4 regions of the Aneurinibacillus uraniidurans genome follow, and region 1 is predicted to be linked to each of the others. Evidence: riboswitches for the same ligand, from Rfam matches in the RefSeq annotation. Region 1 holds a riboswitch; each other region holds the start of a gene.
The links. A riboswitch is a leader RNA that binds a small molecule or an ion and turns the genes downstream of it on or off. The one in region 1 is predicted to bind cobalamin.
Positions count from the first base shown of each region.

Region 2: another riboswitch for cobalamin. It lies ahead of PO771_RS05290 ((2Fe-2S) ferredoxin domain-containing protein); the one in region 1 lies ahead of cobJ (precorrin-3B C(17)-methyltransferase).
Region 3: another riboswitch for cobalamin. It lies ahead of cobT (nicotinate-nucleotide--dimethylbenzimidazole phosphoribosyltransferase); the one in region 1 lies ahead of cobJ (precorrin-3B C(17)-methyltransferase).
Region 4: another riboswitch for cobalamin. It lies ahead of PO771_RS07415 (ribonucleoside-diphosphate reductase subunit alpha); the one in region 1 lies ahead of cobJ (precorrin-3B C(17)-methyltransferase).

Region 1 is NZ_CP116902.1:3,837,062-3,839,264, reverse strand. It holds gene PO771_RS19335 (response regulator transcription factor) at 1-502, opposite strand, end outside; cobalamin riboswitch at 696-893, shown strand; gene cobJ (precorrin-3B C(17)-methyltransferase) at 1,029-2,203, shown strand, end outside.
Region 2 is NZ_CP116902.1:1,057,977-1,060,179, forward strand. It holds gene PO771_RS05280 (NAD(P)H-dependent flavin oxidoreductase) at 1-91, shown strand, start outside; gene PO771_RS05285 (hypothetical protein) at 110-463, opposite strand; cobalamin riboswitch at 639-830, shown strand; gene PO771_RS05290 ((2Fe-2S) ferredoxin domain-containing protein) at 1,008-1,376, shown strand; gene PO771_RS05295 (energy-coupling factor ABC transporter permease) at 1,391-2,152, shown strand; gene PO771_RS05300 (energy-coupling factor ABC transporter substrate-binding protein) at 2,155-2,203, shown strand, end outside.
Region 3 is NZ_CP116902.1:482,038-484,240, forward strand. It holds gene PO771_RS02385 (ornithine--oxo-acid transaminase) at 1-629, shown strand, start outside; cobalamin riboswitch at 658-829, shown strand; gene cobT (nicotinate-nucleotide--dimethylbenzimidazole phosphoribosyltransferase) at 942-2,009, shown strand; gene PO771_RS02395 (MDR family MFS transporter) at 2,144-2,203, shown strand, end outside.
Region 4 is NZ_CP116902.1:1,473,137-1,475,339, forward strand. It holds gene cydB (cytochrome d ubiquinol oxidase subunit II) at 1-912, shown strand, start outside; cobalamin riboswitch at 967-1,159, shown strand; gene PO771_RS07415 (ribonucleoside-diphosphate reductase subunit alpha) at 1,310-2,203, shown strand, end outside.

The DNA of each region.
Region 1 (2,203 bases):
TTTCGCGTGTGGAAAATTCGATGCCTTCCTGGCGTAGTTTTTCGGTATTGATCTCGTGTTGGGCTTGGGAAGAAAGTTGAGAGAGTCGGGTTGCAAGTTTGGTGGCAATGATGGAAGGGAGCAAGAGCTGGCCGCAAGCTGCATCTCGAATGGAAGAGATTAATCGATCTCCGTGAATATCTTTTAATAGAAATCCGCTGGCTCCATTCGCAAGACCTTCTATGATATAGGCATCTTCAGCAAATGTAGTAAGAATAAGAATAACAGTCTCAGGGAATTCTTTTTTGATCAGACGAGTGCTTTCGATTCCATCCATGACAGGCATTCGTACATCCATCAAAACAACGTCGGGGCGGTGCTGGGCTACCATTTCATATGCTTTTTTTCCATCATCGGGTGTTCCAATGACTTCGATATCATCTTCTAATTCCAATATGGTTTTAAGTCCTTCACGCATTAATGTTTGATCGTCAGCGATCAGAATGCGAATGGGTTTATTCATACAATCAATCCCCTCCTGAAGTAAGGATACCTCCTTTATATTGTAATAAATTATGGAAGAGATACGGTAGTAAATATTTTAGTATTCGATATGACTATGAGTAAAATAATCGTTAGTTTGCAGCAGCAAAAGTCACGAATTTTTCAGCATAGTCGAAATATAGAATTCGTGATATGATAGGGCTACTTAAAAATTGAATGATTTGCTTTGCGGTGCCCGATATGTTTATGTAAGGGCTTAATAGGGAAGTTCGGTATAAAGCCGACGCGGTCCCGCCACTGTGAAGAGGAGAGTGCTATCATAATGTCCACTATTTCGTGATTGAAATGGGAAGGGGGTAGAGCTCGTTTGTACTCGAAGCCAGGAAACCTGCCGTAAAGTTCTGCACGATCGAACCACGAGGATGGGGCGTGTTGACTAGCGACAGGCATACGAGCAAAGTAACTGTATGACTAATTGTCTACCAATACGTCTTTCTAACCAGAAAGACGTTTTTTTATTGTACAAAAAGGAAGGAGCACGGGAGATGAAACGAGGAAAACTGCTGCTGATTGGATTTGGTCCAGGAAGTGAAGCACATCTGACTATGCGAGCGCGGACTGCGATTGAAGAATGTGAAGTAATCCTGGGGTATACGACATACGTCGATTTGATTCGTGGATTGCTGCGGGACGAGCAAGTTGTTATGCAAGCCGGGATGACTGAGGAAGTAGGTCGGGCACAGGAAGCGGTGCGCCAGGCGGAACAGGGCAAAGTAGTAGGCGTAATCTCCAGTGGGGACGCCGGGGTATATGGAATGGCTGGACTCGTCTATGAAGTGCTTATGGAAAAAGGCTGGACGGAAGCTGATGGGGTTGAAGTAGAAGTTGTGCCGGGCATCTCGGCGATTAATTCATGTGCATCCTTGCTTGGGGCGCCGGTTATGCATGATGCATGTACGATCAGTCTAAGTGACCATCTAACACCATGGGAGTTAATTGCAAAGCGGATTGATGCTGCAGGTGCGGCAGATTTTGTTATCGCTTTATATAATCCGAAAAGCGGACGCCGGACGCGCCAGATTGAGGAAGCGCAGCGTATTTTGCTGCAATATCGTTCCCCGGATACTCCGGTTGGGCTCGTGAAGAGTGCGTATCGGGATCGTCAGTCAGTAGTTGTGACGACATTAGCTGACATGCTTAATCATGATATCGGGATGCTAACAACTGTCATTATCGGAAATAACTCAACATGCTTGTATGACGGTAAAATGATCACGCCGCGTGGCTATCAGCGCAAGTATACGCTTGGCTCGGAGAAACAAACGTTAGCACCGCATCAGCGCTTGCGAGAAGAAAATGAGCCGTGGGCACTGCACAGCATGGATGAGCAGTCAGGAACAGAAGCGATACAGTCTGCACCTGAACAAAAACGGGAGCAGGTGGAATCCCTTTCCGCTCGGGCGCTAGCAGATGAAGCACTTGGGTGCTTGTATGGTGTAAAAGAGTCCGTTGCTGTTGCATCTCCTTCTGGCTTTGTACAAGAGCAGATTTTTGAATTCGCAGTTTCACCTGGAGTGGCGAATAAGAAGCTGAGTGCGGCACAGATGATGCTGCTTGCCGGGATTGTCGGAGAACGGGGCTCGATGGATTACACGCCGGATCATCAGTTCCGCATTAGCCTGCCAACCGCAAATCCGGATGAAGTCGTTAGTCGTCTTCG
Region 2 (2,203 bases), 1.1 Mb from region 1:
ACAGGCAACTCGGATGCTTACTGATCAGGAAGAGGCAAGTTCTATTCTGACGCAGATTGTGACAGCAGCGGGTAAGCTGCTCGAAAAATAAAAACAACGAGGCGGTTGTTTATAAAATCGTCAGTTCAAAAATAATAACAACTAGCATGTAAATAATCATCATGATATTGAGATATAGGAACAGATGATGACTTCTGACAACATGCCAGAAGCGGCGTTTTGGACCGCGGGCAGCTTCTGCGAAAGCTGCCTTTTTCTGTTGAGCGCTGCGTCTTGCATTCGCATCACCGGGCTGTCGCATCAGCAGTGCGAGGTCAAGCGCACGCCGATAGTAAAGCTCAGCACGTTCTAGGTCACCATCTTGTTCGGCCTGCCTGGCGAGTGCATAAAGAAACTCGGGACCGGTGTATTGCATAGGGTCAGATTGTTGTACCGGAGGGAGAGGATTGTGGTTACCGGACATGGCAGTTCACCTCCTATAAGGGGTACATGAAGCTTTGTACCTTATACGTTATATATATGCGAGCAGAGTTACTTACTACTGTGCAAAAATTGCTTATCTTTAAAAAAGAGAGAACGCAGGGGAAAAAGAGTGGACAAATCCATTAGATAAATGATACATTTTTCTTGGAAAGTAATACGGATATCAAAGTTCAGGTGCTGGGGTTTTACCCCGGCTTAAAAGGGAAGTCCGGTGTAAATCCGGCGCGGTCCCGCCACTGTAACTGCTGAGTTCTTTCGCATAATGTCACTGTTTCGTATCGGGATGGGAAGACGCGGAAGCGCGATGACGCAGGAGTCAGGAGACCTGCCTGTCTTTTTGTATCGCCATTTGGTTTCTTCGGGGGTGAGAAGCAGAGGCGTGAGCCGGTTTTGGTACAGCCGGACATAGGAACAGGAAACAGCCACCCTTGTGTTAGGGCGGTTTTTTTTATTTGACGCACATATCTACTAAGGTTATGGCATAAAACGTAATATTTACGATTTATAAAAGAGAGGGGATTGCGATGGCAACCTGGGATCTGACAGGGACACAGCATCATCTGTTGATTTGTAATGGGGGAAGCTGTATGCGGGCAGGAGGAGAGGATGTAACGCAGGCGATCCGAAATGAAATTGCTGCACACCATGCTGATGCGTTAATTCATACAACACGCACGCGCTGCAATGGGCGGTGTGAGGATGCGTGTGTCGTTATTTCATATCCAGCTGGTCGCTGGTATAAAGACATGACTCCAGAGGCAGGGCGAGCTCTCGTGCGTGACCATCTTGGAGACGTAAGTACGGACCTACATAACCAAACCGTATATACATATGTAGATAAATGTGGTTTTGTACCGGCAGAAGGTGCTGCGGTAGGACGCTGTAAATTATGAAGGGGTGGACAGAGATGAGAAAAAAACAATGGGGGTCAGGGCTGCTTGCTGTAGCTGGATTTCTACTGTACTTGTTGATTAATGAACCGCAGACCGCATATGGCATGCACATCATGGAAGGGTTTCTTCCGGTGAAATGGGCGGTATTCTGGTGGGTTGTGTTCGTGCCGTTTTTTGTACTTGGCTTGCGCTCGATCAGACGAATTACGAAGGAACGCCCGGAAGCAAAGTTAATGCTTGGATTAGCAGGGGCCTTCACATTCGTATTATCTGCCCTGAAAATTCCTTCGGTCACGGGCAGTAGTTCACATCCGACAGGAACAGGGTTTGGTGCAATCGTGTTCGGGCCGCTTGTGATGAGTGTGCTCGGTGCAATCGTACTGTTATTTCAGGCCCTTCTGCTGGCGCATGGTGGATTGACGACACTTGGGGCGAATGCGATGTCGATGGCGGTTATCGGCCCGTTTGTTGCATATGGCATCTATCGGGCGGTGATGAAAGCGAACGGAAGTCAAAAACTTGCGATTTTTCTGGCCGCAGCACTTGGAGATTTGGCAACATATGTTGTGACATCCTTGCAGTTGGCGCTGGCATTTCCAGCGGCAAGTGGCGGTGTTATGGCATCATTTCTGAAATTTGCGGGGATTTTTGCCATTACACAAATTCCTCTTGCGATTAGTGAAGGGTTGTTGACGGTGCTTGTCTGGAATTGGCTTCAGTCGTATAACCGCACGGAACTGGAAGAAATTCAGTCGCTGCAAAAACGGGGGGCATAGTGATGAAAAAATGGACGAATTGGCTGCTAGTGACAGGCGTAGTGCTGCTGG
Region 3 (2,203 bases), 500 kb from region 1:
CTTTTTTGGTGGAGCCGATTCAGGGGGAAGCAGGGATTATCATTCCACCAGCGGGATTCCTCAAGCAGGCGAGCGAAATTTGTAAGCAGAGTAATATCTTGCTTATCGCCGACGAAATTCAGACCGGATTAGGTCGCACAGGGAAGCAGTTTGCGACAGATTGGGATGGCATTCAGCCGGACATCTATATCATAGGTAAGGCATTGGGTGGAGGGGTATATCCGATCTCTGCGGTAGTGGCAGATGCGGAGATTCTTGGTGTATTCGAGCCAGGTTCGCATGGCTCAACGTTCGGGGGTAATCCGCTTGGTTGTGCGGTAGCAATTGCTGCGCTTGATGTACTAGAAGAGGAGCAGCTCATACAGCGTTCCCGTACGTTTGGTGATTACTTTAGGCAGCAGCTGCTTACGATTAAGAGTCCGCTTATTAAGGAAGTGCGTGGCCGTGGTTTGTTCATCGGTGTGGAGCTGACCGAAAAAGCACGCCCGTACTGTGAACGTCTTAAAGATCATGGGCTTTTGTGCAAAGAAACGCATGACACAACCATTCGTTTTGCGCCGCCCCTTATCATTTCTCAACCGGAGCTGGACTGGGCGATTATGCGGATTCGTCAGGTCTTGCAAAAATAATCCTATCGCGGTATGCTTACCATAACATGACGTATACAACGCAATAGGTGCCCCGATCCGGGGAGAATAGGGAAGAAAACACGCGGGCCCGCCACTGTAACCGAGGAGCCGTTCATAGTCACTGGAGCAATTCCGGGAAGGCTGTGAACAGATGGCTATGATCCGGCAGCCAGGAGACCTGCCTATTGCAAGCATTGCCGTTCACGTGGAACGAACGGATACGAACCGGATATGGCACGTCCAGGTCTTCTTTGACCTGGGCGTTTTTTGCGTTGTCGCGCATGAACATACATAAATGGAGGAGAGCATACGATGAGTACAGCGACTACAACTAAAATTACGAACACCCTACAGGGAATTCAAGTCCTTGATCAGAATGCGATGGCTGCGGCCCGCGCACGTGTTGATTTTTTAACGAAGCCGCCAGGAAGTTTGGGTGAGCTAGAGGAAATGGTCATTCGTTTGGCAGGCGTTCAGCGTACGGCGCAGCCGACACTGGATAAAAAAGCAGTTACGGTGATGTGTGGTGATCATGGGGTAACGGAAGAAGGAGTCAGTGCATTTGGGTCCGAATTGACAGGCATGATGATGGGGAATTTTACGCGCAAGGGAGCGGCGATCAATGTGTTCTCCCGCCAGATGGGTGCTGACGTTATTGTAGTGGACGTCGGAAGTGCATGTGAGACACCGGCAGATGTGCGGAATGAGAAAGTGAAGAACGGTACCGATAATATGGCCAAAGGTCCGGCAATGAGTCGGGAAGAGGCAATGGCTGCGATCGAAGTTGGTATTCGTCTAGCAGAGGAGCTGGCCTCACAAGGTTATCAAGCAGTGGCACTCGGTGACATGGGAATCGGCAATACAACGCCGAGTGCAGCACTTGTAGCCGCTGTGACAGGTAAAGCGGTGGTGGAGATTACAGGATGCGGTACAGGGATTGATGAGGAGAAGCGTCAGGCGAAAGCAGGAGTGATTGAACGATCACTCCAGATTAACGACATCGATAGCAGCTGGCGTGAACGAATGGATGCAGTTGATGTGCTTGCTCGTGTTGGTGGACTGGAAATCGCAGGACTAGTTGGGGTGACACTTGGGGCGGCTGCACAAGGGATAGCTGTGATCGTCGATGGTGTCATTGCGGGTGCGGCTGCGATCATGGCATTTGAGATGTGTGAGAACGTGCAGGGATACTTGTTTGCGTCTCATCTCTCTCAGGAACCGGCACATAAGGCAGCTCTGACGCATATGTCACTTACTCCTGTCCTCCATTTACGGATGCGTCTGGGTGAAGGATCGGGTGCGGTGCTTTTGTATCCGCTGCTTGAAGCATCTCTGCGTATGATGTATGAGATGGCGACATTCTCTGATCTTGGATTATAGTAGAAAGAAATAAAAACCTGTTTGCCCTACTTGTGAGGCAGACAGGTTTTTTGTATCATGATATACTGCGAAAATGATCCAAAGTGGCATGATAAGGATACATACGGAAAGTGTAATAGAAGGGGTGTGGAAAGATGGCAGAAAAGCATATGAACCGTCGAAATGTCACCATCGCCATGATGGTCGCCACGTTT
Region 4 (2,203 bases), 1.5 Mb from region 1:
AAAGATGAGCGAGAGCAGCGCCAGCTTCAGGAGTCAATCGGACCGTTCTGGGGCGGAAATGAAGTCTGGCTGATTACAGCAGGTGGGGCGACGTTTGCGGCGTTTCCCCTGACGTATGCGTTGATGTTTAGCTATTTGTATACACCGCTGATGTTGATTTTGTTCAGCTTGTTTTTTCGTGCGGCGGGACTTGAGTTCATGCACAAAATGGATCATCCGCGCTGGAAATCGTTTTGGAAGTGGAGTTTTTTCACAGGCAGTTTTGCCATTGCGCTGTTGTTTGGGGTAGCGTTTGCCAATTTGTTTTATGGATTGAGAATTGATGAGACGGGCTATCACGGTACGCTATTGTCCTTGCTGCATCCGTATGGCATAGCTGGCGGACTCGTATTCGTGACACTGTTTCTGCTATCTGGAAGTTCGTGGATTGCGTTTAAAACAGTCGGGGAGATTCGGACGCGTGCGCTGAATGTAGCAAAGAAAGTATGGTTTTTTGCGATGGCGCTGCTTGCCATTTTTATGGTAGCAACAAACAATCTAACGCCGTTGTTCGACAAGTTCGTCCAGTATCCCGCGCTCTGGCTTCTGCCTTTGCTGTCTATGACATTCCTCTTGTTTGTCATGATTGCACTGAATCAAGATCGTCCGGGAATCGCCTTCGGTGGTGTGTGTGCTTCGATTGCGTTGCTGATGGCGGGAGGATTTGCGGGAATGTTTCCGAATATGCTTCCATCTGCTTTGGACCCTGCGTCGAGTGTTACGTTATTTGAAGCGGCGGCAAGTAAGTTGAACTTGACGATTATGCTCGGTGTCGCACTTGTCATGGTTCCGATCGTCCTGACGTATCAGCTCTGGTTGTACCGCATTTTTCGGGAGAAGATCTCACCTGAGAATGCAAAAGGATATGAATAAAGAATACAACTCTTGTTTATTTGGATATGTTGTTGTATCGTATAACTCATACAACTACATATAGTGCTTTGTGGTGTGCCTGTGAGAACGCTCCAGGTACTTAAAAGGGAAGTTCGGTGCAAGTCCGACACGGTCCCGCCACTGTAAAGGGGAGTATGCTTCTACGATGCCACTGTTTGAAAAAAATGGGAAGGCGAAGCATGCAATGAACCTGAGTCAGGAGACCTGCCGCAGAGTAAGACACAGGAAGTAGCCACGGGAGATGGTGAAGTGTCAGTGAAGAGTAGTTTTCAACATCATAAGGCTCTTTACTTTGACATGAACAAGCATCTTTCTTGGACGACGGGAAAGATGCTTTTTTGCGTGGTTCTATCCTGATGAACAGGAGGAGAAATAAATGATCGTATATAAGCCTGACAACCGTGCTCTGCAATTTGATAAAGAAAGGCTATTGCGCTCGATTGATCGTTTGACAACAGGGATAGCCGGTGTAAAGTCGGATGTACTAGGGAAATATGTATTGGCTAAGCTTGCGGAGGGCGAGCTTCATGCAGAGGCGATTACCCGCACGATTTATATGACAGCACTGGAGCTTGTATCGAAGGAAGAAGCGAACTGGACGTATGTAGCGGCCCGTGCTTATTTGAACGGGTTATATAAACAGGCCGCGCGCAATCGTGGCTATAAGGCGTATCCAGATCGTCCGTATGGTTCCTTCTCTCGTCTAGTAGCGCAGCTTGTGGAACAAGGGATTTATCAGGAGCAGCTGCTGACTACATACAGCTCAAGAGAGTTAGAGGAATTAGGAGACATGATCGACCATGAGCGAGATCATTTGTTTACCTATATTGGCGTTGTGACGTTGACGGAGCGATATTTGGCATGTGACTTTGCGGGACGAATCTATGAATTGCCGCAGGAACGCTTTTTAATGATTGCGATGCAGCTGATGATGCAGGAACAGCCGGAGAAGCGACTTGCGCTCGTAAAAGAAGCGTACTGGGCGCTTAGCAATCATTATATGACGGTCGCGACACCGACGATGGCAAATGCAGGCAAGGCAAGGGGCGGGCAATTGTCGAGCTGCTTCATTGATACAGTAGATGATTCTCTTCAGGGGATTTATGATTCCAATACGGATGCGGCGCGCTTGTCCAAGATGGGCGGCGGAATTGGTGTGTATATGGGGAAGGTAAGAGCGCGAGGGTCGTCCATTCGTGGCTATGAAAATAAATCAAGCGGCGTAATCCCATGGATTCGCCAGCTGAATAATACGGCGGTGAGCGTCGAT